Regions from separate parts of the Anoxynatronum sibiricum genome, predicted to be linked through region 2. Evidence: a T-box and tRNA genes for the amino acid it is inferred to sense, from the RefSeq annotation. Region 2 holds a T-box; the other holds one or more tRNA genes.
What was found. The T-box of region 2 lies ahead of AAIG11_RS17205 (valine--tRNA ligase). A T-box ahead of a tRNA ligase gene usually reads a tRNA of that ligase, here a tRNA-Val.

Region 1 (18,871 bases), on a different contig from region 2:
CCACCTGCACCCTGATACTGATAATCTGGTCAAGATGATGCCCGGATCTCCCTTGTTGCGATTGACCAAAAATCACCTTCAGTGGACCGCCTTGATTATGAATGGAGCCACCTTGATAACCATCACTTTCAGCGGTTTCAACCAGTGGATATCCATTTTTCCCAAAAGCAAGCAGCGGATGGAGGTTGTTGGAACCATTGACTTCATTAAAGTAGTCTTTTTTTAATATGTCTGCCAGCGTCACCGTCAGCGTTTCGCCGACCACATTCTCGAAGGTGACCGTCCCCATGGTTCCTGGCAGTCCGATTTTTTCGAACAACAGCTGACCAAGCCCAATCCCTTCATAAAGATCAGAAACCAGATCCTTCTGATCATCATCTTGAGTGACGTAATAAGCTTTCACCCGTGAAGCATCCCTTTCTCTGGGAGTGCCACCATATACCAACTCTTCTACTTTGGACAGATTCATTTTTTCTGATGATACCTTCACACCTTCCTCATCAACCACTTCCAGACTCAACGACCACTCATTCAGCTGTGTGTATGGAGCTGTCTGGTGGGTGGTATGATCCGCAGGATCCCCGATTATCACTCTTTTGGCAAGCTTCACCTGATGAGATCCATTGGTGTGGTCATAGCTTCGCTTGCCAAAAATAATGCGTAACGGTCCGTCAGCATTCCGAAGGCCTGAGTTGTGCCCTTCATCTGATGGATGCAGTACATAGGGGTATCCATCGAATCCATACGCCACCATGACTGGGTATCCACTCTTTAACGCCGGCACATTGCTTCCGTCGAACTCACCATCGCCCTGATCCAGGGCATCCTTTTCATAGTACCCCCATCGGTCATGGTGCTTCAAGTCACCCACAGTCACCGGCGGAATCTGGTAATAATCCGCCGCAATAAAGGTGACCGGTGTGGCTTCATCAATGTTTTCATCCATTCCGGAAGCCAGCAACAGGTCCCAAAGGGGTATTCCTTTATACGTATTGTAATACCAATAGTGTTCACTATTGGACAAACTGTATTCCTTTTCAAGGTGCAGGGCCGCCATTGATTCCAGCTCTGCCACTGTGTAGTTCACTTCTTTTCCAAGCCCACTGCCCGACAGGGCAAATATATTATTTGTCAGCTTTGGATCATTGTAAGGAGGCACTGCATGCTCAAAGCCTGGTCGGGTATTCTCCTCCACATAAAGATACGCCACATTGGTGAAAGCCACCGGCTTTTCTCCAGGCGCCGGATGATAAACAAGTTTAAAACATCCATTATCATTGGCTGCGACGGCCTGGTAACCGGCATCTGTCCGCTCATAAACCAGTGGTACTTCGTTAATGCCATAAGCCACCATCATTCCCCGCTGTTGGTCTCTAATTTCATCAAGGGTGAAAGAAGCAATGATTCTCCGGTTCACATCCCTAAAAACCACTTTACCAAGATTCTCTCGCAACGTTACAAAATGATCCAACAGATGCGCCACCCGAACGCCTTCATATTGATTAGAACGAAGAACACCATTCATCATTTCCTGATATGTATCCCGATGGATGCCGGCGATTTCTTCTTCAATTTGTCGCAGAGACAAAGCCCGGTAAGACTCCACTCCTGGGCCTTCAATGGTCATGGTGGCTCCTGTAATTGAATCAATATGATAAGGGGCACCTTCGTAGGAAATGTGCCGGTAGGGACTGTTTCCAAATGCGCCCGCCGATGCAGCCGGCATCGACCCTGTTGAGGCAGCCGGCCGTTCCTCACCCACAACGATGCGCCTCAGGTCGCGGATGAAATTCATCTGATTAATGTCATTGACTTTTCCGGATTCCTGACCCAAATACAAACGGGGGCCCTCCCCGTCAAGGTCTGCTGTTGACAGGGCTTTTTCTGACCAGGTCACAGGAGCTTTCAGTTCATTCCCCGGCACATCCAACAGTTCTGTCCGAAAGCTGCCAATCACGGGAGTCACTTTCACAGCACTCCCTGGCGTCATGTCTGGATGGACCGACAATGCCATTAATTCATCCACCGTCCAGGTTCGTTTAAACCCATCGGCTGCAATGAAAGTAACCTTTTGTGCCCCGCCCCCCTTAAATCCAGCTTCCTCCAGCAGTAAAAACAGGTCAAACCCTTTGACCTGCCAAATTTTATGGAAGTTGAAATTGTTATTGGAAGAAAAAATACGTTCTACCATCTGAGGATGATTGATGTTTTGCCAGTCAGACTGGGTTAGCGTCACCTCACGCTCCACCCCTGTTCCGGTGATGACAAGAGATCCAGATGCTGCGTTGGCTCGAAGAACTTCCACAGGAAAACCCACCAGCAGTGAAGTCAGGACCAGTGCCATGGTCAAGATCAAGGCAATAAGTTGTTTGGAAAGATTTCTTTTCATGGGATTCATGACGGCACCTCACTTTTATTGTCCAACACCCGACAATCACAGAGGAATGCCGAGTGTTGTTGCCAATGATTCACACTAGTTGATTAATAGAGGGTTTTAAAAATCACCGTGGCTGCTTCTGCCCTATTGACTGTTTTGACAGGCTCAAAGCTTTCTCCTATAAAATCGCGAAAGACTCCCTGAGCTTCCAACCAGGCCACTTGATGAGCTGCCCAGGCTGGCACCGCCTCTTTATCTGCGTAATCAGACTTTTCCATGACAAATTTAGCCATACGCTGCTGTTCCACCACACCGGTTTCAACGGCTGCTTTGCCAGTAACAACTGCCAGCTCCTGGCGGCTGATCACCCGGTCTGGTTTGAAGGTGCCATCTGGATAACCGCTGAAAATCCCAGCTTCGACAGCTGCCTGTACATGGGACGCAAACCAGTCACTTTCCTTCACATCTGAAAAACCGCCCCGGTAAGCTGCGGTTTCATGCCCCAACGCTTTAACCATGATGGTGGCAATTTGTGCCCGTGTCAAGTTTTCGGCAGGTGCAAAGCGCCCATCTCCCATACCTGAAACGACTCCTTTGTTCACCAGTCCTTCAATGGCCGTTGTCGCATAGGCAAATGTTGGAGTAATGTCTGTGAAACTGATGGCAGGACTCTCATCGCCGCTCTCTTCAAGTTCCATTTCAGGCGTTTCATCTTCTGCCTCTTCTGCAGCCTCAGTTGCTTCTGATGTTTTAGCTTCTTCATTCTCTGAAGCAGCTAAAGCAGCATCAACATCAATGCGCTCAATCATCTTGAAAACCGTTCCAAACTCCCCTTCTTCCTTCTGTTTGCGATACACCGTGATTTCCTGAGTTGCTGGATTGTCATCTTCATCAGCCATTACACCATCCACCTCATAGGCCAGAACGAACTGAAGTGCTTCGTCCAACACATCCTCCAAGGGTTGTGGTTCAATGGGATAACCATCAGAAGCTGCGAAAGAAACCAGTCCTGTCACAGCCGTCACACCAGCTGCCTCAGTAAGTACGTATGCCAGACTGACACCCTTCACTTCAGCTGTTTTTTCGCCGGCCCGGCTGTTATACACATAGGCTTCGTTAATCTGGGCTTCAGCAGGCATTGCCTTTAAATCATCAATGGAAAGCTGAAGCACCTCTGGCACTCCTGTACCTCTGATTTCAACCGCATAATCCTGTTTGTCCAGCGCAAATGTTGTTAAGGGTGAAAAAAGCAGCAATACTACCAGTAACCACGTCATCCATCTGCATTTACCATTCATCATTTCTGTCATCATAATCGCTCCTTTCAAATGACTGCCCTCGGCAGCTAAGTTTCTTCTCACAAGCGTCTAAACTTTTTTGCAGAAGCTTGCGCGCACTTAAATTCCAAAGACACATTCACCTATCATCCAAGAAAAAAATGTTCATGTTGGTGATGTCTCCGGTGTATTAATTCCCTGATTTTTTCTTCAAAGTATTTAATAAGGACGAACTCGTTCAGCCTTCAACAAACTCCTGATGCGGAAAAATTCCATTGTACATGGCACACCTCACAATCAACTTCATCGCAAGCTTCACTTGACTGATCATGGTATCTCTTGATTTTTTTCAGAATCTTCCTGTCATTATTTTTAACTACTTTCTTGTGAAACATCTTAATTGACTATGTATCAACATGCAGATTTTTTTAGATGATACCTCCTTCCGATGGATTCCAACATGCCCTATCTTAATGCGAGCAATAAAAAAACGCCCGAAAGAAGGCGCTTATATCCATTGCATTTGCAACAGCTCTCCTTTTCTGAAGGGGAGGCAACACCGTTTCCGGTGGTACCCAATGGTCTGATCTCATAGGCAACGCCCTTAGAAATTCAGACTCGGAGGTAACGATGACCATCATCGTTTTATCTATATGTTTTTAAATGCATATCGAAATTCAAGAAAAACCTTGCAGGTTCAGTATAGTTCACTGTGAAACGTCTGTCAACCTAATTTATTGCTTCGCCGATCTGCTAAATTACGTCATTTCCTCCCTTTAAACAAGTAAGCCGGCATTTCGAATAGATTAGTTGATGTTTCTCTTTTCAATTAACTAATTGCATCGTTATGCATTTAGAAATATACCGTCTCGAGTTATTATGCATCACGCTGCAATCAAGGTATTAAATAAAGAGATTTTTGCCCATCTTCATTTCCAAATCCTGCAATAATTGCTCGTCCAGCACCTTCGGTCAGCCAATCGGCAAAACATCGGGCGTCCTGAACATTCACATTGGGGAATCGTTCAGGATTGACAACAATTAGAAAATAATGATTCATCAACAGCGCATCATTCAATGTTTCTCCAGAAAAAACAGTCATGGACTCCTGGCAAGGTGTCTGCCAGTAGGTTGCCGAATCAGTAAGTGTGTAGGCGTTTTTTTCCGTAGCCAGCTGCAGTGCCTCCACATTTCCCATCACTGTCGGCGTCTTGATATACCAGGGTTCCACTGGCTTTACGCCTGCCAGCTCCCAGATTTTCATTTCGCGAAGATGTGTTCCTGATCGGTCACCCCTGCTTACAAAAGGTTTTTGGGTCAGTGCGATTTGCTGGAAAAGTCCTGTGATACCTGCCTCACTGCGAATATTACACAGCCGGGCAGGATCTGACTTCGGTCCTACCAGTTGGAAAGAATTACTCATGAGATGGCGGCGCTCTATTCCCCACTCTTCTTCCATAAATAGTTGCTCCTGATCCGGGGCATGAACCAACACCAGGTCAACTCGACCCTTCCGTGCAATGTCGAGAGCTCTACCGCTGCCGGCAGCAATATGGCGTACCAGCATGCCAGTCTCCAAATAGTAGGCCTGTTCCAATATATCCACCAGGCCTGCTTCAACAGGGCTAATGGTTGACGCCATCAGCAGCAAATGATCGCCAACTCTTTGAGGCTGTTCATTGTAGGATTCTGATAAATCATCTCCAACTGAAGTTAACAAATCAGTCAGCTGATCATCAATTTCCTGCTTTAAGTGATCATATTGATAAAGCAGGCGCTTTCCTTTTTCAGTAATGGTGGTACCGCCTCCCTCTGCACCTCCCACCTGTTTGATCACCAGTTCTACCCCCAGTGCATTTTCAGCATCCTGAATCAGCCCCCAGGCGTACCGATAGGAAACAGATAAATTGGCTGCTGCACCACTGATGGAACCTGTCACCTGAATCTGGTTCATCAGGGCAAACAATTTGTCAATGGAAAAACTGCGTTTCCCATCAATGGCCCTTAGAATCTGGAACGCTTCTGTGCGATGATCTTTCATAATAATGGACTCCTTTTTGCAAGAATATAGACCCTTACGATGCGCGCAGGATCATACCGGGCTACTTTTCGGAGTAGTTGCTTTATGAAATTATAACATATGAGTACTGAGAAAGTATGACCGATTTCATCACCTACGCCCACAATCTCATTGATACAAAACGAAGCCAGAAACTGCTTTATTTGTCGTGATTCATTTGCCATTGATTGACAAGTTGATAAACAAAAACGCACAAAAGCTCACTTCCAGAATGCTTAGAAGTGAGCTTTTGCAGTGGTGGGGAATGAGGGACTCGAACCCACGGCTTCCTCCACGTCAAGGAGATACTCTACCAGCTGAGTTAATTCCCCACGGCCTATGTTATTGTAACATATGAAGATGATGGTGTAAAGACTCTTCTGCCAAATATGTGCTGTCTCGCCAGACCACTTCTGGTTGCTTTGTTTTTTTGAAATGGTTCTGCAACCCAATCATGATCTTTTAAATTTTGGACAGAATACACAAAGTGCAGCATCGAATATGGAATATTTCTGCACATGTTCATGAATACTCGACAAAAGATAGAACTGCGTCTTGTAATTCTTGCTTTACCCTGCAAAAGGACATATAATGACATATATAACAGTCATCATTTGGCACGCTGTTTCGTTGCCACATTTTTATGTTCCTTCACAGATCACCAGGGGATCGTGCTTTATGATGTTAGATATTTAACAATTTAAGCAACGCGCATCATAACAAAATGGATCGGGGGAGTGACTATGAGTTTGGCAAGAAAAATTGCACTCATTGTGGGATGTTTGATTTTAGCGTTTGTTTTATGTTTGGGTATGGTTTCACTCTATTTGAGCACCAACACCGTTATGGAACAGTTTGAACAGGCACTCCAGTCGGAAGTCAGGTCAGAGTCTCAGGTGATCGCCACTGAACTGCGCAGTGACTTGGCAGTCTTGCAGGAAATTGCCAACCGGGCCAGAACCCGCACGATGAACTGGGAAGAGCAACAGTCTTCATTAAGACCCGATGTGGAACGTCTGGGATTTTTGGATATGGCCGTGGTCACTCCAAATGGTGTCGCTTCATATGTACTGGGAGATAACACTGCTGAACTTGGTGATCGAACATATGTGAAGCGTGCTTTCGAAGGCGAGCAGAATATTTCTGATGTCATCATCAGTCGAGTGACTGATTCGGCCGTGCTCATGTTGGCCGTCCCCATTGAAGTCAATGGTCGGGTAGCAGGCGTTCTGATTGGAAGAAAGGACGGGAATGCTCTCAGCGAACAGACCAATCAAATGGGTTACGGAAATGAAGGGTATGCCTACGTGGTCAATCGCCAGGGTGTTGTCATGTCCCATCCCAACCGTGATTTTGTGATGGACCAGTTTTCGCCCAGCGAGGCTGTCAAAGAGAATCCCATTTATCAGCCATTGGCTGATTTCAGTGATTTTATACTGGCAGAAGAATCAGGGATTGGAAGTTATCGCTTTAATCAGGTAGACTCTTCAGCTGCTTTCACACCCATTCCTGGCACCGACTGGATTCTTGTCAATACCGCCAATCAGTCAGAGGCACTTGCCGGCCTCAATGCGCTGCGTTATACCATTTTTATTGCCACCCTTCTATTTGCTGTTATCGGCTTTGTGATTGCTTTTATTACAGGCCGATCCATCGCCCAACCGGTAATTCGACTTTCTACGGTGCTGGACCGGTTTGCCGGCTACGATTTAAGCATTCATACAGATGACAACCTGGAAAAATATGCCAAACGAAAAGATGAGATTGGAACTATTTCACGCTCATTGGAAACCATGCAGCAAAACTTGCTGTCGCTGATAAAAAGCATTACCGAAAGTGCCCAGAGTGTTGCCGCTTCTTCAGAAGAACTAACCGCCACCAGCCAGCAGACCACGACTGCTTCTCATGAAGTCGCGCGCACCATCGAAGAAATTGCCAATGGAGCGGCTGAGCAGGCCAGCGATACCGAAAAAGGCGCAGTGCGCGTCAATGAGCTGGCAGTCATTATTGAACAAGATCTGAAGCACATTGCCTCTCTCAATCAATCTGCTGGTACCATGCAACAATTGAAGGACGAGGGGATGCAGGCACTTAAAGAAGTGGTCAGCCAAACCGACGAAACCAGTCGCTCCGCCGACAATGTGAGTCAGGTCATCCAGCGCACCCACGAGCAGGCCAATCAAATCCAGTCAGCCAGTTCAATGATAAAAAGCATCGCCGAACAAACGAATTTATTGGCTTTAAATGCAGCCATTGAGTCTGCCAGGGCCGGCGAAGCTGGAAGAGGCTTCGCGGTTGTGGCAGATGAAATTCGAAAACTGGCAGAGCAGTCAAATCAGTTTGCAGGCGAAATTGACACAGTGATCAGTGAACTCACCGGTCAGACGGAACATGCCGTCACCACCATGAAACGCGTTGGGGAAATCATTGAAAAACAAGCTCTCCGCATGAATGATACCAATGACCGTTTCGATGGTATTGATCAGTCCATTCAGGAAGTGCAAACTGCCATAGCCGATTTGAACCGTTCAGGAGAACAAATGGCTCGGAAAAAAGATGAAATTATAGGCGTGATTGAAAATCTCTCGGCAATTGCTGAAGAAAACGCTGCCGGCACTGAAGAAGCTTCTGCCTCTGTGGAGGAGCAAACAGCCGCTATGGCGGAGATTGCAGAGTCAAGTGACACCCTTTCACAGCTGGCTGAAGAAATGCAGGAACAAATTGCTCGCTTTAAATTTTAACGATTGAAAAGTCACCGGGTTTTTTCCTCCCGGCGACTTTTTTTATGCCACTTGAATCATAAGTTCTATGGCCTTTTCAACTGGATCTGACTTCTGACAAGCCGTATGAACTTATCTGCGGTCATCGCCGAACTAAAGTAAAAGCCTTGCCCCATCTGACAATTTTCCTGACGCAGCATTGCCAGTTGTTGTTCTGTTTCAATTCCTTCTGCCACAAGCTCAAGATGCAGCGATCTTCCCATGGCAATGATGGATGATACAATTGAACGTGCCTGAGAACTGTCTTCCATGTTCATAATAAAAGAACGATCGATTTTCAGCGTATCCACGGGTAATCGCACCAGATAACTGAGGGATGAATAACCTGTGCCGAAATCATCGATGGCTATTCTAAAGCCCATATGGCGCAGCTCTTTTAGTTTTTCAACACTTTCTTCCACTTGATGAATCACTGTGCTTTCTGTTAACTCAAGCTCAATTTTTGAAGGCATTTCATAATTCTCTTCTGCCAATTGCCGCACCATACCGATAAATCGCGGAGATTCAAACTGACGCGCTGATAGGTTGACCGACATTCTCATATTCTCCATACCACTTGACTTCCATTCAGCTGTCTGTTGAAAAGCTTCTCTCAACACCCACTGGCCAATGGTATCTATGAGACCCGTTCGTTCAGCGACAGGAATAAATATCTCGGGTGATATGTAGCCTTGCTGAGGATGGTGCCAGCGCAATAACGCTTCTGCGCCGCGAACTCTTCCAGTTTCGAGGTGATAAATGGGCTGGTATACCAAATGCAGCTGGTTTTGCTCCAACGCAAGGGCCAGGTCTTCTTCCATTCGCCGAACAGCCAGTTCACGGTGACGAATATCTTCATCAAAGAAAATGACCTGTTTCAATGGCTGTTGCCGCACTAAGTTCTTTGCAAATCCAGCGTTCTTCAACAGTTCTTCAAGGTTGCTTCCATTTTCAGGATAAAGAGCCACACCAGCCCGAAACACCAGGGTGATTCGTTCTTCTCCGGCCATGTATGGTTCATCCATCTGGAGAATCGTATCAGCAAGCTTTTTCAGCATTTCCTGATCCGTTTCATAATCAGAACATAATACCAGCAAATCGTTACTGGCACCCCGATAGACCGTCATCTGATCTGTCAAAAGATTTTTAAGCCGCTGCGCTGCTGCCTTGAAGACTTGGTTTCCCTGATGATATCCAAACTGTTCATTCACCCGATGAAGATTTCCTGCTTCTATCACCCAGAGTGCTGCTTTTAAAGTGTGCTGATCTATATTCTCTTCATCAACTACAGTTTGATCAGAATCAGTCGTCTTTAGAAGCTCTTCAAAGACATCTTCCATGACCCGGCTGTTGGGCAGTCCCGTGACTGAGTCATAATACGTCAATTGGTTAATGCGCTTCATCATATGGTTGAAACTGTGGCCGGCACGGCTGATCTCATCTTTTCCACGAGGCTGTGCCCTCACCGTTAGATCTCCGGATGCTGCACGTGTGAACAGACTTTCAAGTTGAATCACTGGCTCTGTAAATCGCTCAGCTAACCATAAAGTCCCCAGAAAACTGATCAAAAGAATCGCAATCAAGGGTGGATAGAGGCGGTTTCGATACATTGTCAGTATTGAAAAAACGGCGTCATCTGCCAATCCGCTGAAAAGTACCCAGTCGGTTCCAGAAATCGCATCATAGCCCATGTACATCTCTGCTTGTGAAGACGTATATGTTCCAACGCCTGTGCCATTGCTCAGTGCGTTTTCCGCAAAAGCAGCAAAAGAGCTTAATGATGGAAAATCAGCTGCGATCTGCTGCAGGTTCATTTTTTTAAACGCCACTTGGGGATTGTGGGGGTAGGCCTGAAAGACACTTTTTCGATTGATGATATAAGCGACGCCCCGATCTCCATATATAACCGCCTGGGTCATGTCATTCAAGAGATGACCATCCAGCTGTCCCATTAATGCCGCAGGATTTCCGTCAACAGTTTCAATGGGCACAACCAACAGCAGTACCGGCTGACCCGTGCTGGGACTGTAGGTTAAATCTGATAAGGCAGCTTTACCTGCCAGCGCCTGTTGAACATAGGGCCGGTGGGCAGCTGACAGCCTGGTCCCATCTGTATAGTGAGCTAATCCATCTGCTTCCACCACTGCCAGTGACTGAAACTTTGTAGCTGCTACCTTGGGTGATAGAACTGCCATTTGTCGCTCCACTTTCATGCTCTGAACCTCTTCAAGATTAGCCAGTAATGTGAGCGTTTCAAAATAATGTGCGATCTCCAAAGAGATTCTTGCAGCCCCCTCTTCAGCTAAATGCCGCACTACTGACTCAGATTCTCTGATCACCGTGTCACTGCCCACTCTTCCCAATACCAGTACCGCTGTTGCAGATATAAGTATCAGCGAACACAGCATCAACAACAGCATTTTAAACTTAATGCTATGCATCCATGCACTTCCTTGTTCTTGAAATTGGTCTTCAAATGTCGCCTCAGTGCCTTTGGCCAAGTTCCGGCCAGCAAAAAATTACAGCACCCGTTTTAATCATTCGTTTATCATGACTCCTGTTTTCGAGGCAACATCAGAATTATATTGTATCGAAGGATGGCGGGTATGGCAAATGTTTTTGACACTTCAGAGAATCTTGTAAATCGCGCTTCACACAAATTGTGTGAAATTAAAAAGCAAATGGACTTCGAACCCTGGTGATCATCAGGATTCGAAATCCATCTGCTTTTTTTATCGCCTACTTCAATCTGATTCATTAGTTTTGAAACGGGTGTATGCATGCGCTATTCAACCGCCATACATTTTGTCCATTTTGATTTTTGCCATTTTTCCCATCATCATGTGAATTTTTTCAAGTGATATGGGTTTTGGCATAAATTCATTCATGCCTGCTTCAAAACACTTCTGCTTATCTTCATTGGTTGCATTGGCCGTCAATGCGACAATATATGGCTGTCGTTGGTTAGTACCACGTATCATTTTTGTCGCTTCATAACCATCCCGTAACGGCATGGTGATATCCATAAAAACCAAATCATAATTGTTTTTATGGCAAGCTTCCACGGCTTCCTGCCCATCATTGGCAAAGTCACAATCAATGTGCATTTTTTCAAAAATACGTTTCATTAACATCTGGTTTAGGAGATGATCCTCCGCCACCAGGATTCGTAATTTGTCGCCACCGCCCGATAGTATGTTCAATGCACTTTCAACCATTTCATTTGGTCCTGTGTGACTCAGGGTTTGTTGAAGTTGGTGGCAGATGACCATTTGTCTTCACTCCAATTCACGTCATATTCGAAGCAAAAAGGCAGCCTCCTGCTATGCTATTGGCAAATATCTCAGGCACCTCTTGTATATACATTACGTATGTCACTCAACTTTTCGGTACCTATTTCCAATCATGAAATTGACGTTTTTCACCACCTCAAAAGATCATCCTGCTATATATCAAAACCTCCTGCTACTATATTTGCAACAACCACTGCATCAATAGCGACATCATCGTCACAGCCCCCCAGCAGAAAAGCCCCAGCGTTAATGGTTTTTTGCCACTGCGGTATATCTCGGTGACATTTATGCCCAGTCCGATGGCCGCCATCGCCATGATGATTAAAAACTTTCCCAGATTGATCAGTTGAAGCTGCAGGCGATCTGGCACTATTCCAAGAGTCACCATGAGAGCTGCTGTCAAAAACCCCATGATGAACCAGGGAAATATCTTACTGAACTTCACGTGCTTACCAGCCTCTTTTCGTTTCGATTGTCGAAACCCAAGCACCAACGTCACTGGCAAAATAGCCAGAGTGCGCACCAGTTTTACCACCGTGGCTGATTTAAGTGCATTTTCGCTCCAAATCTGTCCTGCCGCCACCACAGAAGAAGTATCATTGATGGCCGTTCCTGCCCATAGTCCAAAAGATGCGTCTGTCATCTGCATCAATCTTCCCAAAGGGGGAAAGATCAGAACGGCTGCAATATTGTAAAGAAAGATAGTGGACACAGCCGATGCAATTTCCTCATCGCTGGCTCCAATCACAGGAGCAGTGGCTGCAATGGCTGATCCTCCACAAATGGCAGTACCCACACCAATGAGTATACTTTCATTTGAACCGGTATGAAATAGATGATAGCCTATAAAGGCTGTGATCAACGCTGTACCGATGGTGGTGAAAATGAGTAGAATAGAAGCTTGCCCCACCTGGAAAATACTCGCCAGATTAAGCTGAAACCCTAGTAACATGACCGCACTCTGCAACATTCGTTTTGAGACAAAGGAGAACCCCAGAGCGTAATGTTGCTTATTTGTCACTACCACCGACATCAACACCCCGCCTAAAATCGCAAAAACAGGCCCTCCCACAAGGCTAAACTGTTTCCCTAAAATCCACGCGGGGAATGCCACTGCTAAAGAAAGCCATATGCCCGGATAATATCTTCGTTCATTAGTCATCACCAGTTCACATTCCTTTGATTTCGTTTGCTTGTTTTATCTAATGCCCATACATTCTACAGCCTTCCTAACAAGAAGTCAATTTATGATGTTTAGAAAATATTCTATTAGGAATGGCTCTTCTGGAATTTTAAATCAAATTTCATATTCAGATTTTCTAATCTTTGTTTGCTGACTCGGCTTCCGGGTAATTATTGAAAAGGTTTGCCAATCGAAGCCTTTTTCAGTTTCTCAGAAGAACTATTTCTCATTTACATTCATTGGAGGTCATGCATATGGTTGCACAAAACAAGTCATCCGGTTTTTTTCAACGCCAGCCGATTATGCGGAAAGTACTCATTAGTCTGATTCCAGTGGGGTTGGGAGCTGTTTATCTTTTTGGCTTGCGCCTGCTGGTGCTGTTGGCAGTGGTCACCGCAGCAGGAATCGCTACTGAGTACATATTTGCCAAAAAAAGAAATGCAAAAGTGTCAGAGGCAGTATTAGTGACTTCTGTTCTCTTCACACTGTCGTTGCCGGTGGCGACCCCTTTTTGGGTAGCCGTCGTAGGCATTGTTTTTGGTGTTCTTTTTGCAAAGGAAGTTTTCGGCGGTTTTGGACGAAATGTGTTTAATCCGGCCATTGTTGGTCGAACTTTCATCTTCATTTCTTTCCCCGAGTTTTTGACTGCTTCATGGAGCGAGGTATTCACGGGTTTTCCCGGAGGCTTTGTACGCTATATGGCACCTCCTCTGGATACCCTCACTCAAGCCACACCGCTGGCCATGGCCCGTGCCGGTGAAGCACTTCCCTTCTCTCAAGTGATCTGGGGATACACTTTTGGATCCATGGGCGAAACCAGTGTTGTGCTTCTATTACTGGGAGGCGCTTATTTAGTGTTGAAAAAAGCCGCTGACTGGAAACTGATGGCAGCTCCCATGATTGGCTTTATGAGTTTCACCTACATCTTAAATCTGGCAGGCGTTGCCGGCATCCCTCATCCACTGTACGGCATGTTCACAGGCGCTTTCATTTTTCTGTGTATTTACTTCGTCACTGAACCCACCACCGCTCCCAAAACAGTTCCAGCCAAGTGGGTATACGGTATTCTCATCGGTATGATCACCGTCCTGATTCGTTATTTTGGTATTTTCGTGGAGGGCGCTTCTTTTGCCATTCTTATTATGAACACCTTTGTACCCATTATGGATGAAGGGGTTAAGTATCTGAAAAAACAAAGAAAGCAGGTGACCTCATGAAGAAGTTTACGGTAAAACCGATTCTGTTCATGGTGGTACTCACCTTGATTTATACCACCATTCTGGCCAGTATCAACGCCATCACCGTAGACAGAATCCGGTTAAACGAGCGATTGTCGGAGCAAACTTCATTTTTGTATGTGTTGGATTTGCTTCCCAATACCTGGGAAGCATCCGCCATCAACTCGCTCTACGAACAGCATGTACGTGAGATTGATGTCAATGGCGAAATCATTTATGAAGGGCTGGATGATGAAGGGGAAGTTTTTGCCTATATCGTTCCCATTGTTGGAGGCGCTGTTTGGGGCGAGTTGCAGGGTATTGTTGCCTTGAGTCCTGATTTTGAAACAGTACTGGGCATTGATTTTCTTTCCCATTCTGAAACACCCGGTTTGGGAGGCCGCATCGACGAGCTTTCTTTTAAGGAACAGTTTCGGAATATTGAGATTGATCCTGAAGCGGGCAGCGAATTCTTGGTTTACCGCCCCAATCCTGATGGGCAGGTGGATGCCATTTCTGGTGCCACTGGTACTTCAAATGCAGTGAGGCGTATTTTCAACGATAATATGGCTGTCTTTATGTCAGAAACCCGGGAGGCGCTTGCCAATGATTAAAAAAATCAAGCACATTTTCACCTTGGGACTTTTGAAAGATAATCCGGTTTTCCGTCAGATTTTGGGAATCTGTTCCGCATTGGCAGTGACCAATCTGCTGATGAACTCTTTGGTCATGGGGATCGGCTTAATTTTCGTCACCTCCCTCTCAAGCCTGACTGTGTCCATTTTACGAAAGTACACGCCCAAACACATCCGCATGATGGTTCAAACGCTTATTATTTCAGCCTATGTGATCATTGTTGACATTGTTCTGAAAGCCTATTTCCCGGCAATGAGCGAAGCACTGGGCCCTTATGTGGGCTTGATTATCACCAATTGTATTATTATGGGACGTTGTGAAGTCTATGCTCAGAACAATCCCCCGCTGGACAGCTTCATCGACGGCATTGCCTCTGGTGCCGGTTACAGCCTGGTGTTGCTGACCATCGCTTTTTTCAGAGAATTACTTGGCTTTGGTTCTCTTTTTGGCATCAATGTGCTGGGGGAAAACTGGGTCAACTGGGTATTTATGATTATGCCCCCGGGTGCTTTCTTCATGTTGGGTATTCTCATATGGGTGGCCAACACCTATATACCAACCAAGGACGGTAAAGCACCGGCGGCAGGAGGTGGACAATAATGGGTAATATCAATCCATTTGTTATTTTTATGGCTTCCATTTTTACCAATAACATGATCCTGGCCAATTTTTTAGGTATGTGCTCGTTCATTGCAGTTTCCAGGGAAATTAAAACTGCCTGGGGACTGGGGCAGGCCGTCACGTTTGTGCTGACCGGCACCTCCATCATTAATTATCTGATCTACCACTATATTCTGGTGCCTTTTGGTCTGGAATACCTGCGATTTATTGTGTTCATCATTCTCATTGCCGCTTTTGTGCAGCTGGTGGAAATGATTGTGGAACGCTATGTGCCGACGCTGTACTATTCTCTGGGAATTTTTCTACCGCTGATTACGGTCAATTGTGCTATTTTGGGAGTATCACTGTTCATGATTATCCGCGAGTACACCTTGATACAGTCAGCTGCTTTCGGTATTGGCTCTGGTCTTGGCTGGACGCTGGCCATTGTGGCCCTGGCGGGAATTCGCCAAAAAATTAAAAACGCCCCCATTCCAAAAGGCTTGGAAGGCGCAGGGATTACACTGATCATAACCGGATTGATGGCACTGGCTTTCATTGGATTCTCAGGCATCGTCAACGTACAGTAAAGGAGGGATTCCTGTGGCAGAAATTATCCAAACAGTTCTCATTATCACCGGCATATCAGGATCCCTGGCATTGGTGCTAACCCTCGCCAATCTGTATATCGCCAACTATGGTGAGTGCAAAATTGTCATTAATAACGATAAGGAACTGGTGGTGGACGGTGGCAGTTCGCTGCTTTCCACCCTGAACGAGCAGGAGATGTTTCTTCCCTCTGCCTGCGGCGGCAAAGGCACCTGCGGCCTTTGCACCTGCAAAATTCTGGAAGGCGGCGGTCCTGTCCTTCCCACTGAAACACCCTTTTTCACCAAAGATGAACTGGCCGATCACATGCGCCTTTCCTGTCAGGTTAAGGTCAAACAGGATATGAAGCTGAGTATTCCCGATGACCTCTTAAACGCCCGCAAGTATGAGGCTGTGGTTGAATACATCAAAGATGAAACGAAAACCATTAAGCTGCTGCGTTTTAAAATCACCGACGGGCAGGAAATTGATTTTAGGGCCGGCCAGTACGTTCAGTTGCTGGCTCCTCCTTATCCCGGAAATCCAGAATCGGTGTACCGGGCATATTCCATCGCTTCCTCTGCTCAGGAAAAAAATGCCATTGAGCTGATCATTGGATATGTGGAGGAAGGTCTGGTAACCACTTATGTTCACCAACATCTTTCTGAGGGAGACGAGGTTTCCTTCAACGGTCCTTTCGGCGACTTCTATCTCCGGGATTCAGATTCTGAGATTATCCTGGTGGCCATCGGTACGGGAATTGCCCCCATTCGCAGTATTCTGTATCAAATGAAGGATGAAGAGATTCAGCGGAAAGCCACTTTCTTCTTTGGAGCCCGTACCCAGAAAGATCTGGTATGCGCGGAGGAAATGGAAGCATTTGAAAAAAGCATTCCCAATTTTTGTTTTCGCCCTGTCCTCTCCCGGGAACCGGAAGATTCTGGATGGGAAGGTGACCGGGGTCGTGTCACCGATTCGATTCAATCATATATTGAAGAAGGTATTAACCAGGAAGCCTATATGTGTGGCAGCCCCGTCATGATTGAGTCAGCTGTGATTGAACTGAAAAAGAAAAAGATTCCTCAAGAGAAAATATTTTACGATGAGTTTGGTTAATTGCAAACCATGAAAAAACGCACAGACTATCTATCACATCAATGAATTATGTAAGCAGCACACGCATTTGGCTACCCGTGTGCTGTTTATATTTTGCGAACAATTTACAACACCTCGATGAATCAGCGCCCCTTTATAGGGTATAATCCTGACGAATGATCAAATAACGTCTTTCAATGCGAGGAGGGATCTTCTATATGAATCATTTTACAAATGGCCTCACCGGTAAACTAATTTTATTCTTCGGAGTTCTTATGCTTTTAGTCAGCGCCACCTTTGGCCTGGTCACCTATCGGGTTTCTGGAAATATTGTGGAACAGGAAATTCAGGAACGACTGGAGCATCAAATGGAGGCCACCAGTCATGAAATTGAAAACTACCTTACTGCCCACAATAATGTGGTGCTCAGTTTGTCCAAAACTGTTGAAGCCGCTGGAGTCATCATGACTGCTGCCCAGTACGAAACACTCCTGTCAGGCACTTCCATGATAAATGAGGCTGCTTTGGGTGCCGGCGTATGGTTTGAGCCTTTTCAGTACGACCCAGAAATCCGTTATTTTGGCCCTTATGTTTACAAGGATGATCATCAATTGGTCTACACCGAAGAGTACGCCACTGAGGATTATGACTACCCTAACCAAGACTGGTACACCATGGCCAAAGGACTTAAAGATCAGGTGGTATGGACCGAACCCTATTATGATGAAGTACTTGACTACACTTTCATTACCGCCACCGCTCCTTTTTATAATGATCGCGGCCAATTCATGGGTGTGGTCACCGGCGATATGGGGCTTGATGTGCTTCAGGACATTGTTCGCAATCTGGAGGTTGGCCTCATGGGTGAAGCTCATTTACTGGATGCCAACGGCAACTTTATTGCTTCTGCTGATCTCCAACGACTAATGAATCAGCCCTTGAGCCAGGATAATGATACAGACCTGGCCCAGCAAAGCGAGCTGATTCTCAACAATAGCCACGGCCAATTCTCTTTTAGTAACTCTGATGGTAGTCATTACGGTTTTTTCACCGAAATTCCACAAACGGGCTGGACACTGCTCTTAACCATCCCACATAGCGAAGTGACCATGGCCATGCAGGCACTTCGCCGTGATATCCTGCTTCTCAGCCTGATTGTTCTCCTCATCTCCATAGTTGCAACAGCATTGATTAGTCGATCCATCACCAGACCGATCATTCGGCTGTCCGCTATTATCGATCGTTTCTCAAATTATCAGCTAGCGCTACACCCAGCTGATCAGATTGAGTCAGACAGCCGTCGTAAAGATGAAATTGGCATAATTGCCCAAGCTTTGTCACGCATGCAACACAATTTTGTTGCTCTTGTCAATGATATTGCCCACCACGCCGAACAAGTGGCAGCTTCTTCTGAAGAGTTGACAGCCACCACTGAGCAAACCGTCATTTCTGTAACTGAGGTGGCCAAATCCACCGAAGAAATCGCTTCGGGATCCAGTTCCCAAGCCAAAGATACCGAAAAGGGTGCTGGGCATATTCAGGAGTTAGGGCGATTGATTGAAGCAGAACAGAAACATGTGTCTGATTTGCAAAATGCCATTCAGGCAGTGTCACAGTTGAAAGATGAAGGTGTCATGTTGTTAGGTGACTTGAACCAGAAGACCCGGGTGGTCAAAAGTTCATCCCATGAAGTGGGAACCATGATTCATGCCACTAACTCCAGCGCTGAGAAAATTGCCGTTGCAAGTGGTATGATTAAGAACATTGCCGAACAGACCAATCTTTTA
Region 2 (13,275 bases):
CAGGCCTTTGACGCTGCCATCCTGTTTGCCGACACATAGAATGGTTCCAATGGGTCCGCCTCCGTTGATGCGCAGGGTGAAACGCTCGCCGCCGCCTTTGAGCATCTGGCTCATCATGGCCGTGGCTCCCAGACTTCTTCCCAGTGCAGCCGATGCGACAGGTGACAGTTGATGAATCTGACGGGCCTTTTCAACCATACCAGTATGGCAGATAAAAAAGCCTCTGATTTGGTGATTTGACGCTGTCATACGAACTAATTGATCTTTCATTCAATAACCACCTTTCGGCCGCTAAGGCCACAAATCAACAAAAAACAGGCCGGTACTCCAGCCTGTTCGGTTCCGAGTTTATTTGAAATCAGATTCTAAGTAACTCCTTAGGCTCTTTGAACATTGGTAGCCTGAGGACCCTTTTCACCATCAACGATTTCAAAGCTGACTTCCTGTCCTTCTTCGAGGGTTTTGAATCCATCCATCGTGATGGCAGAGAAGTGTACGAAAACATCTTCACCGTTTTCTCTGGAGATGAAACCATAACCTTTCTCCGCGTTGAACCATTTAACCGTACCTTTTTCCATTCTCAAATTCCTCCCAAAACTTAATTAATGAAAATATCAAGTATTCCCACCAGTATTCATGTTACACGATTGTTCGGCAGTTGTCAACCGATTTGGTGAATTTTGGACCGTTTTTTGCAATCGTTTTCAATTGCCTGGGCCGCTTGTTAGAAGCGTCCCAGGATCATGGATATTTGAATCAGTAAGATGTGGATGAAAAGAGGAATAACACCTGTCAGCGGAAAAAATTCCCACCATTGAACCAATGGCGGCTGTCCATCCGGCAGTGGTTCTCCATTCCCTGTTTCCAGTACCTGTTTTTCTGAGTTTTGTGAGGCTTGCTCAGGCTGTGGGTCGTCACCAAGCCGCGATTCAGCTGCTTTTTCTTCGTCATTTGAAGTGACCGAGGATGCAGCAGAAGAATCATCACTCACCAGTGAGGGCGGCGTAGATGTGCTTATGGCTTGCTGTGGCGATGAGCTGGTCTCCAGTTTTCGATATAAATACCAACTGACACCCATCCCCAGAATCGCCAGCACCCCAAAAAACAGCAGACTGGCCAGCAGCGAATCGCTCACTGTCTCTTCAGCTAACTGCATTTCCTCCGTCGGCATCCACTGAGCCAGCAGGGTAAAGGCATAACTCAGCGTCACTGCAAATCCGTTGTTCACGATGTGCCCGACAATCCCCGCGTATAACGAACCCGTAACCTTCACCAACATGCCAAAAACCAGTCCCAGCATGATGGCACCCATTAAATTGTAAATATTGTAATGGAAAATGCCAAAGAGAAACGCCGTGATTACCACTGCTTTTCCTTGCCCCAGCGATTCATAGCCGCGCATGATAAAGCCCCTGAAAAACACTTCTTCGCAAACGCCGGCCAACAGTGAAACTATGAGCATAAGCCGCAGGTATTCAAATGGGCTGCTGGCTGCAGGCAGCTGGGGAATTTCCAGGTTTCCGATTCTGCTCAACAAGTTCAACATGAAGAGGTTGGCAGTAACAGCAGCCGGATACATGAAAATGGTAATGAGGGCCGCCAGAACTGCCTGACGCACAGAGATGGTATTCAGACGGAGAATTTGCCGCACGTTCATCCGTCTTAGTTCAAGGTATAAAAAGGGAGGCAGCAACACCACTGCCAGCTGGGTAATAATGAGCCCTGTATAAAGTTCCCGTTGCTGAACGGTAAACCCAATGGTGAAGAAAAGCAAACTGCCAATTAAAAAAAGTAAGTTGGCATCAAATACCCGCAAGGTTCTAAGCTTGTTCACGCTGTCATCACTTCCCTTTCAATTATGCACCGTCGAGTGTTGCATTTTAAACCACATCAAAGGCAGCTTTGTGAATCAGTATGTTCAAATACGCCTGCACTCCTGTGGCCAGCACCTGCTCGTCGAAATTAAACCGACCATGATGCAGGGAATGAATCAGCCCTTTTTCTTCGTTTCGGGTACCGAGAAAGAAAAAAAGACCTGGGTACTTTTGTTGGTAAAAAGCGAAGTCTTCTGCCAGCATCACTGGTTCAACCAACTCCACATGTTCCTTTCCCTGGGCTTGCAGAAATGATTCCACCATCTCTAACGGGTTGTAGACTGCCGGGTACATCTCCCTTAGATCCACATCCACCTGACACTGGTAGGTTAGTTCCATTCCCCGCACCACTGCCAGCAGCCTGCTTTTCAATGTTTCATAGGTATCTTCACGGAATGTTCGAATCGTGCCCTCCAACCGCACCTGTCGCGCGATCATGTTGCGAACCTCACCGCCGCTCATGCGCCCAAAGGTAATGACTGCCGGATCAAGCGGGTTGAGGCTGCGGCTGATAATGGTCTGAATGGCCAACATCAACTGCGAAGCCACCACAAGGGCGTCATTACCCATGTGAGGCGTTCCCCCATGGGCATTTTCTCCCCAGATGACGATGTCTATTTCGCTGTTTTGGGCCATCATGGGCCCGGGGCGTACGCCCAGTTTTCCCTGTCCAATACCAGGAAACAAGTGCAGCCCATAAATTTCATTCACTCGGTACTCATCCAGCAGACCGGATTTGACAATTTTTTCAGCACCTCCAGTGCCTTCCTCCCCCGGTTGAAACAAAAGCAGCACATTATCACTCAGACGAAAATCGCCTTTTACAAGCACTTCAGCCAATCCCAGTAAAATCGTCATGTGTCCGTCGTGACCGCAGGCGTGCATCTTCCCTTGCTTTTTTGACTTGAAAGGAACCTCATTCAGCTCCACCACTTCAAGAGCGTCCATATCTGCCCGGAAACAGTAAGTCTTACGACCGTGACTGCCTGGTATCCAGCCAGCCACACCTGTTCCCACAATACCGGTACGGCACTCAATGCCCAGCTCTGTCAGACGGCGTACCACATAATCTGCCGTCTCCAACTCCTGGAAAGCCAGTTCCGGTATTTCATGCAACTCGCAGCGGGTTTGAATCAGCTTCCCCACCATCTTATCCACTTCTTGAGACCATCGCATCCCTTTGTTCATCTTTCCCCTGCTTTCGGTGGCAGCTTTCTTCCATTAGCTCTCTGCCCGTTAATGGTCACTGATCATCAATCAGTTAAAAATGCACCTTAACAAACAAATCATCGTTTGCCATATGGTTTCACTGGCTTCTTTTCTATTTCAGCGCTTTTCATCTGTGACCGCAAACACATAGGGCACATTACGATAATAATCCCCGTAGTTCAGCCCATAGCCCACTACGAAACGGTCAGGAATGGCAAAACCAATGTAGTCGGGCACCAGCTCTGTTTTTCTTCTGGAGGGCTTGTCCAGCAACACGCAGCAGCTCACACTTTTGGGGTTCTTTCCCTTTAGATGCTTCATCACATGACTCATGGTCAGGCCAGAATCTGCAATATCATCCACTACCAGCACATCAAACCCGGTGAGATCTTCCTCGATATCTTTCAGAATGGTCACCTGACCTGTGGTTTCTTCGCCATGTTCATAGCTGGAACTGGTCATAAAATCAACCTTCAGTTTCAGATCAATACGACGCACCAGGTCAGCTGCAAAGATGAAGCTACCCCGGAGTAATGACACCACAAACAGATTTTTGCCAGCGTAATCATGGGTGATGGCTGCTCCTAGTTCACGGATACGGGTTTCAATAACTTCTTCAGAACAAAGGACCTCCCACACTCTTTCTTCAATGTTCATGCCTGAACTACCTCCCCTTTATTCAGTTGATCCGGTGATCAGTCAAGTCCGGTGATTTTTAGATTTCTGATTGCTTTGATTCCATCCATTCTATTCGAAAAATAAAGTCATGTCAATGGATACAGGCATTACAGCATGGGAGGATTCTGATTATGTTTGTTCTTATCCAGCAATTTCTTGATTTCCTTTAACAGCTGAACAATCTGGTTCAGAGCATACTGAATGGAAATCAGGATGATAAAAAAAATTACCGCCGGAACTATGAGGAACTCCTGGGAAAACATGGGCCACCTCCTATCCACTTTTTTCGGATACTCAACCGAAAGCAGACCGGCGAACCGGTCTGTGCAGACTGTAGACAAAATTCGATGAAGACTGGAAATTTGGCTAAGAGCAGCCTTGAAAATTTGGAGTCAGCTGCTCTGACCAAAACCAGTTGCCTTCAACCTGAGCAGAACGGATAACCGGTCTGTGATAATGAAAGCTACGAACTTTGATTTCACCCATGTTCAGCTTGTATCTATGGTGCTTCATACAACCGTATTTCGTAGCCTTCAAGATCTTCTCTCAGCAGCTCTGCCCTGCTCTCAGGAATGGCAATGGTGTTTGGGTCGCCGTCACTGATAAACCGGCGCCGACTGCCAGATTCAAAAGATGCCAGCCAGTCATACATGCCCACACCATCCACCTTGGTTTCGCTGGCCCTTACCCGGCGTATTTTGTGGGGATTAAAGTCCCGGTGATAAGGGGAATGATAGGGGTCCCAGCCCACCTCCAGCACAGCTTCGTTCACGTAGGTCACTTCTTGGTAAGTCCCCCTTTCCACATAAGGAGCCACTGAATCGCTGGACGGCCTCGATCCAAAGGGAAGGGCAAAAGTGTTCACCGGATAATCGTCCACATACCGGTTCATCAGTTGCTGAATGCGCCCCAGCTCCTGCTGAAGCTGCTCTGCTGAAGCATCTCCCAGATGCAGATGAGTTTCGGTGTGATTGCCAATATCCATGCCATTGGTCACCAGATAATTCAGTTTAAAGTCCACCCAGTCCGGCTGTCCGAAAGGGGTGCCGCCATTGATAAAGAAGGTGGCATGGGGTCGAAATTCAGGGTGCTCTTCATGAAAGGCCATGAGAATTCCCACAGCGCAGTCAGGGTCAATGATCCATTCTTCTGCTTCATCCTCAATCATTCTGAAATTATTCTCGTTCCCGTCGTCAAAAGTGAAGACCACCGGTGTTGTGCCTGCTGGGACATGAATCTGGCCCCGGGCATAATCAATGAGGCGAATGGGTCGAAAGCCCTGTTCATAGAGCACTTTCAAGTCTTTACGAAAATGATCAGGTGTCCGGGACCATTCCGCCTCTGGCTCACGAATGTGATGGTACATGAGCACCATGATCTGCCCAAGTTCGTCTGCTTCAACAGAAGCCGGGTCTGCTGCCTCATAGACGGGAACCTGTTGCAGTGATTGACCTGCTGCCTCTTCCGAGTCCGCCGGCAGCGACGTTTCAGACGCTTCTGACACATCTTCATCTCCTGCATTTGTGCCTTCCACAGGTGTTGCCGTTCCTTCATCAGTTACCAGTGGCGGCATCGGATTGCCCGTTGCTCCACTGCTGGTGTCAGAAGCATCTGAACATGCCATGAACAGCCCTGAGATTCCCAGTCCCAGAATCAAAAGAGAGATCAGCACCAGCAGTCCACTTTTTCTGCGCGGTGTCTTTTGCTCCTTGTTAACCGTATTCTGATTGTCTTTTCTGAACCGACCACTTAGTCCAATCATTTCAACATCCTTTCCGGCAACTACCATTCAGGATTCGATGCATTCCATAAACCCCGCGGGCACTGTGGTACTGTTCGCATCGATGGTCCCCTAAATCTGCGATCTGTTGCTGTCTGTTACTGTTTCTTTTGCTGTCTGTTGAATAAGGCTTTCTCTATTCATTACCCCAGGGGCACACGCGGAAACAGATACCGCAAACAGCTCCCCGCCCAATATGCTGATAGGCTTTTTTCATATGATGGCTGCACAGAGAAGGATCTACCAGGGCTTCCCGTTCCAGTCCCGGCGTCCATTGAAGGTTACCCGCCAAGGCCCCCGCCGGACAGGCATCAGCACACCGGCGGCACTCCCCGCAGCGGCTTTCTGTCATCGGATCATCCGTGGCCAGGGGCATGTTGGTGAGGATGGTCACCAGGCGCACCCGGGGCCCATAGGTTGGTGTCACCAGACAGCTGTTTTTACCAATCCAGCCCAAGCCCGCCCGAGTGGCTGCCAGACGGTGCTGAAAGCGGCCGCGGTACCGCTGTTCTTTTTCATTCAGGCTTTGGGATGCGGGAATGGCCAGTGCCTCATAGCCCCATCGCTGAATCTGCAGCATGGCTTTCAGGGCCATTTGGTCCAACAGGGTATTCACCGATCGGTAATGATGAAAATAGGTTTGGGTGGGGCCGGCGGTCACACTGATTTCTTCAATGATCCGCCCTGACAAATGCACCGCCGCCGAAATGGCGACGGGTAAATCTGTCAGATCAGCAGGAAGCCAGGGGGCCACCTGGCCAAAACCCACCAGATCAGCCCCCGCTTCTTTTAAAAGCTTACTTAGTTCCAGCTGGTGAGCCTTTAATGCTTTTTCTGATTCATTGACCAGCCTTTCTGGTGATACCGGTATATCCATCACGCATCACTCCCTGACAATACCCGTTGCCTGACAGTTCCCAGCAAATAGAGGGAACCGGCGCAAATCACCACGCCATTTTCAGGTGTCAGCTCAATGGCTTTGTCAACAGCAGCCTCGGGGTCAGGCACCACGGTAACCGTTATGCCTCCATTGCCCTGATGCTGCTCAATGATCCTTCCCAGTTCTTCTGCTGCCATGGCCCTGGGATTCTCAGGCCGGGTAACCACCACCTGGCGAATTCTTGGCAACAGGATTTCCAGGAATCCTTTCACATCTTTGTCGGCCATCATGCCGGTGAGGAAGGTGACAGGCTGATCTGGCAGCAGCCGTTCAATGCTGCCGGCCAACGACCGGGCACCTGCCAGGTTGTGGGCTCCGTCAATAATGAACAGAGGGTGATGCTGGAGAATTTCCAGCCGCCCCATCCATTTCACCGAAGCCAGTCCCTGGTAGAGGGCTTCCTGGGAAATCGTGTAATTTCCCCGCCGGGGAAGTTCCTGCAATACGCGCAGAGCGATGAGGCAGTTATCCACCTGGTGTAAGCCCGGTAAGGCCACCTGGATATTTCGATAGTCAACCCCACCCAGAATGGCAGAGAACCGCTGCCCTTCCAGACGACTTTCGTGAACTGTCACTGTGTCAGACAGGGCCGATAACAGGGGCGCTTCCAACGCCGCTGCCCTGGCTTCAATAACGGCCATGGCTTCCGGCATTTGCCCGCCCACCACCACCGGGCAGCCGGGTTTGATGATACCTGCCTTTTCTCCGGCAATGGCCGCCAAAGTGTCTCCCAGATACTCCATATGATCATAATCCACGGGAGTAATCACGGAAATCAGGGGCTGGTCCACCACATTGGTGGAGTCTCCCGTTCCACCCAGCCCCACTTCCAGCACCAGCACATCCACCGCCTCCCGGGCGAAGTAAAGAAACCCGATGGCAGTGACCACCTCGAACTCGGTGGGGTGAGTGCAGCCTTCGGCCAGCATGGCTTCCACGGCGATTTTGACTTCGGCAGTCATGACCGCCAGATCTTCATCGGGAATCATGGTTTCGTCGATGCGAATGCGCTCGTTGAAACGTTGAATGTAAGGCGAAGTGTATAAACCTGTTTTATAGCCCGCTGCAGTGAGTACCGACTGGAGCATGGAGCAGACAGAACCTTTCCCGTTGGTACCGGCCACATGAATTACCGGCAGGTTTTTTTCCGGGTTGCCCAGCTTGGCCAGCAGGGCTTTGATATTGGTGAGGCCCAGCTTGCTGCCGAACTTGTAGGTACTGTGAATGTAGGTCAGCGCTTCTTCATAATTCATGGGGGCGTCAGCCTCCTCTTATCATTGATTCGTGCGATTCATCATCACCAGATCCCTGGTTTCCTTGTTACTTTAGATTTTCAGCTCTGCAATGCGTTTCTCAAGGGTCACCAGCATCTCTTCAAAACCGGCTTTCTTGGCCTTTTCTTCTTCCACCAGCTTTTCTGGAGCCTTTTTCATAAAGCCTTCATTGGACAGCTTGCCTTCCACCCGCTTGATTTCTGCCAGGGCTTTTTCCTTTTCTTTTTCCAGCCGCTGAATTTCTTTGTCAAGGTCTATGAGCTCTGCCAGAGGAATGTACAGCTGGGCTCCGGGGATCATGGTGGAAACCGCCAGATTGGGAGCATCCTCCTCTTTCTCAAGGAAGCTGACATCGGCAATGCCTGCCAGGCTTTTCAGGTAGGGGGTTCCCATGGTGATGATCTGGCGGCTTTCTTCTGTCTGAGCCACCACCTGCAGGGCCGCTTTCACACTGTGGGGCACATTCATTTCTGCCCGAATGTTGCGGATGTTGCGAATGGCCGTCATCAGGTGCTCCATGCGGGTTTCCATCTGGGGTTTCAGTGCCTCTTCCATGGCTTTCGGCCAGGGCGCCACCATCACGCTGCCGATGGTATTGGGCAGGGTCTGCCAGATTTCTTCCGTGATAAAGGGCATGAAAGGATGCAAGAGCCGCAGAATACCTTTCAGCACTTCTGTCAGCACCGCCTGGGCGGTTTTTCGGGCGTCTTCATTATCGCCGTAGAGGCGGGTTTTGGTCATCTCAATGTACCAGTCGCAATATTCGTTCCATGTGAAATCGTAAATTTTCTGGAGAGCCAGCCCCAGTTCAAATTTGTCGAGATTGGCTGTCACCTCCTGGCGGGTCCGTTCCAGACGGGAAAGAATCCATTCATCTTCCAGTGCCAGGCTGTCGGCCAGGGTTTCCATTGTCGGTACTTCTTCTTCCAAATTCATCAGAACGAAACGGGTGGCGTTCCACAGTTTGTTGGCAAAATTACGGGCAGCCTCCAGCTTTTCCTGGCTGAACCGCATGTCACTGCCGGGGCTGTTCCCCTGAATAAGGGTGTAGCGCAGGGCATCGGCACCAAACTCATCAATTACCTGCAGGGGGTCTACCCCGTTCCCCAGGGATTTACTCATTTTTCGGCCCTGGGCATCCCGCACCAGTCCATGAATCAGCACATGCTTAAAGGGAATTTCTTCCATAAACTCCAGGCTGGAGAATACCATGCGCACCACCCAGAAAAAGATGATGTCGTAGCCAGTCACCAGTACATCGGTGGGATGGAAGTATTTCAGTTCAGGGGTCTGCTCCGGCCATCCCAGGGTGGAGAAGGTCCACAGGGCAGAGCTGAACCATGTATCCAGCGCATCTTCATCCTGCCGCAGGTTGGTGCTGTTGCATTTCGAGCAGGCATCAGGTGCCTGGCGGGCCACAGTGATTTCCTGGCAGTCATCACAGTAGTAGGCAGGAATCCGGTGCCCCCACCATAATTGCCGGGAAATGCACCAGTCCCGAATATTCTCCAGCCAGTGGAAGTAGGTTTTGTCAAACCGTTCCGGCACAAATTTGATGGATCCGTCTTTGACGGCATCAATGGCTGGCTTTGCCAGGGGTTCCATGCGCACAAACCATTGTTCGGAGGTGAGGGGTTCCACTGCCGTATGGCAGCGGTAGCAGTGCCCCACACTGTGGTTCCGTTCTTTCACCTCCACCAGCAGTCCCAGCTCTTCCAGGTCCTTTACCAGTGCTTTTCGGCATTCATAACGAGCCATGCCCACGTAGGGGCCTCCCAGCTCGTTGATGGAGGCATCGTCATTCATCACCCGAATTTGGGGCAGGTCGTGGCGCACCCCCACCTCGAAATCGTTGGGGTCATGACAGGGGGTGATTTTCACCGCACCGGTGCCAAACTCCGGGTCCACATAGGTATCGGCAATAATGGGAATTTCCCGGTTCAAAACGGGCAGAATGGCGATTTTTCCAATAAGGTGCTTGTACCGTTCATCATCAGGATGCACTGCCACGGCTGTATCTCCCAAAATGGTTTCGGGGCGTGTAGTGGCAATTTCGATGAACCCGTCTTCGCCTTTAATGGGATATTTCACATGCCAGAAATTCCCCATTTTATCTTCATGTTCCACCTCTGCATCAGAAAGGGAAGTTTTACAGTCCGGGCACCAGTTGATGATCCGGTTCCCCCGGTAAATCAGCCCTTTTTCAAAGAGACGCACAAACACCTCTGTCACAGCGGCGCTGCAGCCTTCATCCATGGTGAAACGTTCACGATCCCAGTCACAGGAGCTGCCCAGCTGCTGCATTTGCTCCACAATGCGACGGCCATAGGTATCCCGCCAGGCCCAGGCTTCTTCCATGAATTTTTCCCGGCCCAGCTCTTTTTTGCTGATTCCCTTTTCCTCTTTCACCTTTTCAACCACTTTCACTTCTGTGGCGATACTGGCATGGTCGGTTCCCGGCATCCACAGGGCTTCAAACCCGCTCATACGCTTGTAGCGAATGAGGATATCCTGAATGGTTTGGTCCAGGGCATGGCCCAGGTGCAAGGCACCGGTGATGTTGGGGGGCGGCAGCATGATGCTGAAGGGGGTTTTATTTTCATTCACTTCTGCACGAAAATACCCTTTCTCCAGCCAGTCCTGATACACTTTTTTCTCAAAATCCTTGGGGTCATAGTTTTTAGGTAACTGGTTTGCCATTGTATTTCCTCCTTCAAATATCAACTTTCGTATTAATGATTTTTTCCCATCAAAAAAACCCTCTCTCCTATCTCTAAGGACGAAAGGGCTTCGCGGTACCACCTTAATTCCGGCAACAAAACAACAACCAAAGTGCCGACACTTCATCAGGATAACGGCCTGCACCGTCCACATGTACGCACCTGCCAAAGCAGGCTTCCACCCGGAAGCTTCAAAGCTACCTTCAACAGCCAGTGTTCCAAAAAGTCTTTCAGCCAGGGACTTTTCTCTCTGGGGAGCTGCGCTGCCTACTCCTCTTTTTCATCGCTTTTGTGCATCGATTAACTTTCTTTGGTTCATTATACCCTACTGAATGGGATTGTCAACTCACATCTATCCATCATTTTGCTGTTTCAACCAGTCAAAATCGAAGTGAAGATTCAGTTAACGCCGACAGATAAACACCTCTAATGTGACACCAGGCATCTGCCAAGATGCTTCTTATAACTTGATTTTAACCATCTATCTCCTTTTCTTTCTTTTGCATTCATTATATCAACCTAATATCAACCTACATTTTTGAGTCGAAGATGTTTGGTTAGGTTCCGCTTATACCTCAGTTGAAAATGTCACACCCGTTGATCAACTTGCTGAAAGCCGATGATCATTTACATTTTTATTTTCAACTCAAATAAGATGTCTTCCAGTTCTTTCAACAGTTCTTGAATCGTTGCCTCCGAAACATGTTTGCCGCTGCTTAAAGGGTTATCTTTGTATAAATCATAATTGGCCATCGACTTGATCCGGTTTTCTATCGCCTCCACATATCCTGAGAAGTCTAACTTTCTCGCCTGGTGTATATACTTAAATTCAGACCCATATGCATCAGCAACCACCTCTCCAAGAACTGTATGCATTGAAATTACTCTATCCATAAGCAAAATAGCTTTGCCTATCGTATCATTAAATGTTTTTTCATCTATACCCTCACTAAACTTATGATTTGGCACACATACATCAACTATCATCGGTTCATTGGAGTTGGGCTTTTTAAAGAACGTCCTGAAGATTGTCTGCCCTGTACTTTCCTGATAAAACATCTTTACATCATTGGACAGCAATGTATTCTGTAACTTCCCATTAAGTTTGGATAAATCGAACACTTTTGAACCAACATCACTATTCTTTGCTAATTTAAACTTTTCTGATACATATATATCAGTTTCGTTATTGATCAAGTCTTCGAACTTGTCTTGAAGGTTATTATTGGAGGCAGCCTTAGCTCCAGTGTAATAATTGGTTGAGCTCACATTGCTAATGTTCATTGTTAAACCCCTTTCTCATTTTTTGGATGTGATTCTTAGGAATTATGACGGCTCACACTCATGTTCGCACAACACATCAGTAGTACTTTGATGAACTTGTATGTGCCGCACTTTCAACCTGTGAACCACTTCGATAAGCAATTCCATTTGAAACCATTCGATACGAGTACCCTTTTGTAACATAGTGACTCCCGCTGAGCCCCATACTTGTACCATTCGCAGTATTCGACCATGATTTTATGGTTGTCCACCTATTATTGTTGTAGCGTTGTAAGCTGATATTGATTCTGAGGGAGTCAACATTTCTTGCTGTTAAATAAGACGAAACCGATACCTGGCCGTTTGAAGCGATATCAAAATTATTCTGAAACAATACGATGTGTGTAAACAGAGGCTGTATCAATTCTTGTGTTTCAATACTTGGTGCTTCTTTCACTTCGTTCAACGCAAAAACCGGCCCATTCAACAAAAAAATGACGACACCTACACACAGTAACTGAATGACTCTTCTCATGTTCATATGATCATCTCCTTTTGCTATGAAAACGATATAGAGGAGCTATCTGTTACACTTTTTTTCAGTTGGAAAACCGCTGCATTGAAAGTGAAGCGGCTAATGGATCAACCCTTCAAACCACTGAAAATCAAAAGGCACTGTCACCAGTCCCTGTCCGCCTTCACCATTCATCTTGCCATCCGGAAAAAACAGTCTGTCATCCTCCAGCACATACAGATAAAAGACATACCCCTCCTGCAACTGCTCTGGGTAATCCATGGCATGGCCTTTCTGGTTAATGACTTCGTCGTCATAAGCCACACTGACGTAATAGAAGTCACTCTCAAGCCAACTGGTTATGTCTTCGTCGTCAATCACGTATTCCCCAGAAGCTGTCTTCAGCGCATCAAAGATGGCCTCAATGGTCGCCTCATCCCTGATCTCAACGGTTCTTTCCTCAATCTCCAGCATTTGCCCTGGCAGTTGTCCAAAGAAGGCTTCAACTTCCTGTCGTTCTTCGTTCTCCAACTGACTCATGTCATCAAAAGCTACCCCAGGGCCACTGTTGCCTATTTCCTGGACCATTTCATAAACTTCCTTGTTTTGGACCATCAGACCTGCTGGCGTCACCAGGTGTTGCAGATCTATTTCCTTAACTGTCATTGACCCGCCATCACCACAAGCCATGAAAATCGATCCTATGAAGCAGGTCAGGCCAATCAGCCATTTTTGCTTTCGAGTCATCATAGCACCTCCACTTTAAAACTGAGATTGACGTCCTGTTTTAGAATGTTGCAAAAAGTCGGGCTTTGACCGCACCGTCTTCAAAATGGCATTAATCGTTAACCTCTACAACATAACCCTCCAAGAGAACCTCTCTATGGTTGGTGGAATAACGCACTTTCACTGTAAATCAATAATCCCCAGTCTATTTTCTTCCTGTAACAGAGCATGGGCGAAATTATTATGCTTCCCCTTACACTTGAGGGTGTAACAGTTGTCGAGGTAAAAAAAAGAACA

Region 1: it encodes a tRNA-Val, which carries the amino acid that the T-box ahead of AAIG11_RS17205 (valine--tRNA ligase) is inferred to sense. The anticodon was not compared.

Annotation. Positions count from the first base shown of each region.
Region 1 is NZ_JBCITM010000003.1:97,585-116,455, reverse strand. It holds gene AAIG11_RS04225 (two-component regulator propeller domain-containing protein) at 1-2,398, opposite strand, end outside; gene AAIG11_RS04220 (S-layer homology domain-containing protein) at 2,482-3,687, opposite strand; molybdenum cofactor riboswitch at 4,173-4,290, opposite strand; gene AAIG11_RS04215 (substrate-binding domain-containing protein) at 4,550-5,695, opposite strand; tRNA gene AAIG11_RS04210 (tRNA-Val) at 5,970-6,045, opposite strand; gene AAIG11_RS04205 (methyl-accepting chemotaxis protein) at 6,457-8,454, shown strand; gene AAIG11_RS04200 (bifunctional diguanylate cyclase/phosphodiesterase) at 8,520-10,913, opposite strand; gene AAIG11_RS04195 (response regulator) at 11,262-11,690, opposite strand; gene AAIG11_RS04190 (YeiH family protein) at 11,941-12,927, opposite strand; gene AAIG11_RS04185 (RnfABCDGE type electron transport complex subunit D) at 13,203-14,165, shown strand; gene AAIG11_RS04180 (RnfABCDGE type electron transport complex subunit G) at 14,162-14,779, shown strand; gene AAIG11_RS04175 (NADH:ubiquinone reductase (Na(+)-transporting) subunit D) at 14,772-15,401, shown strand; gene AAIG11_RS04170 (NADH:ubiquinone reductase (Na(+)-transporting) subunit E) at 15,401-15,991, shown strand; gene AAIG11_RS04165 (NADH:ubiquinone reductase (Na(+)-transporting) subunit F) at 16,005-17,105, shown strand; gene AAIG11_RS04160 (methyl-accepting chemotaxis protein) at 17,303-18,871, shown strand, end outside.
Region 2 is NZ_JBCITM010000031.1:757-14,031, reverse strand. It holds gene hslO (Hsp33 family molecular chaperone HslO) at 1-270, opposite strand, end outside; gene AAIG11_RS17245 (cold-shock protein) at 378-578, opposite strand; gene AAIG11_RS17240 (CPBP family glutamic-type intramembrane protease) at 725-1,834, opposite strand; gene AAIG11_RS17235 (M20 metallopeptidase family protein) at 1,881-3,062, opposite strand; gene hpt (hypoxanthine phosphoribosyltransferase) at 3,201-3,734, opposite strand; gene AAIG11_RS17225 (hypothetical protein) at 3,869-4,024, opposite strand; gene AAIG11_RS17220 (polysaccharide deacetylase family protein) at 4,261-5,550, opposite strand; gene AAIG11_RS17215 (4Fe-4S double cluster binding domain-containing protein) at 5,678-6,418, opposite strand; gene AAIG11_RS17210 (bifunctional folylpolyglutamate synthase/dihydrofolate synthase) at 6,418-7,734, opposite strand; gene AAIG11_RS17205 (valine--tRNA ligase) at 7,807-10,455, opposite strand; T-box leader at 10,528-10,768, opposite strand; gene AAIG11_RS17200 (hypothetical protein) at 11,103-11,759, opposite strand; gene AAIG11_RS17195 (hypothetical protein) at 11,836-12,279, opposite strand; gene AAIG11_RS17190 (hypothetical protein) at 12,373-12,999, opposite strand; gene AAIG11_RS17185 (ATP-binding cassette domain-containing protein) at 13,207-13,275, shown strand, end outside.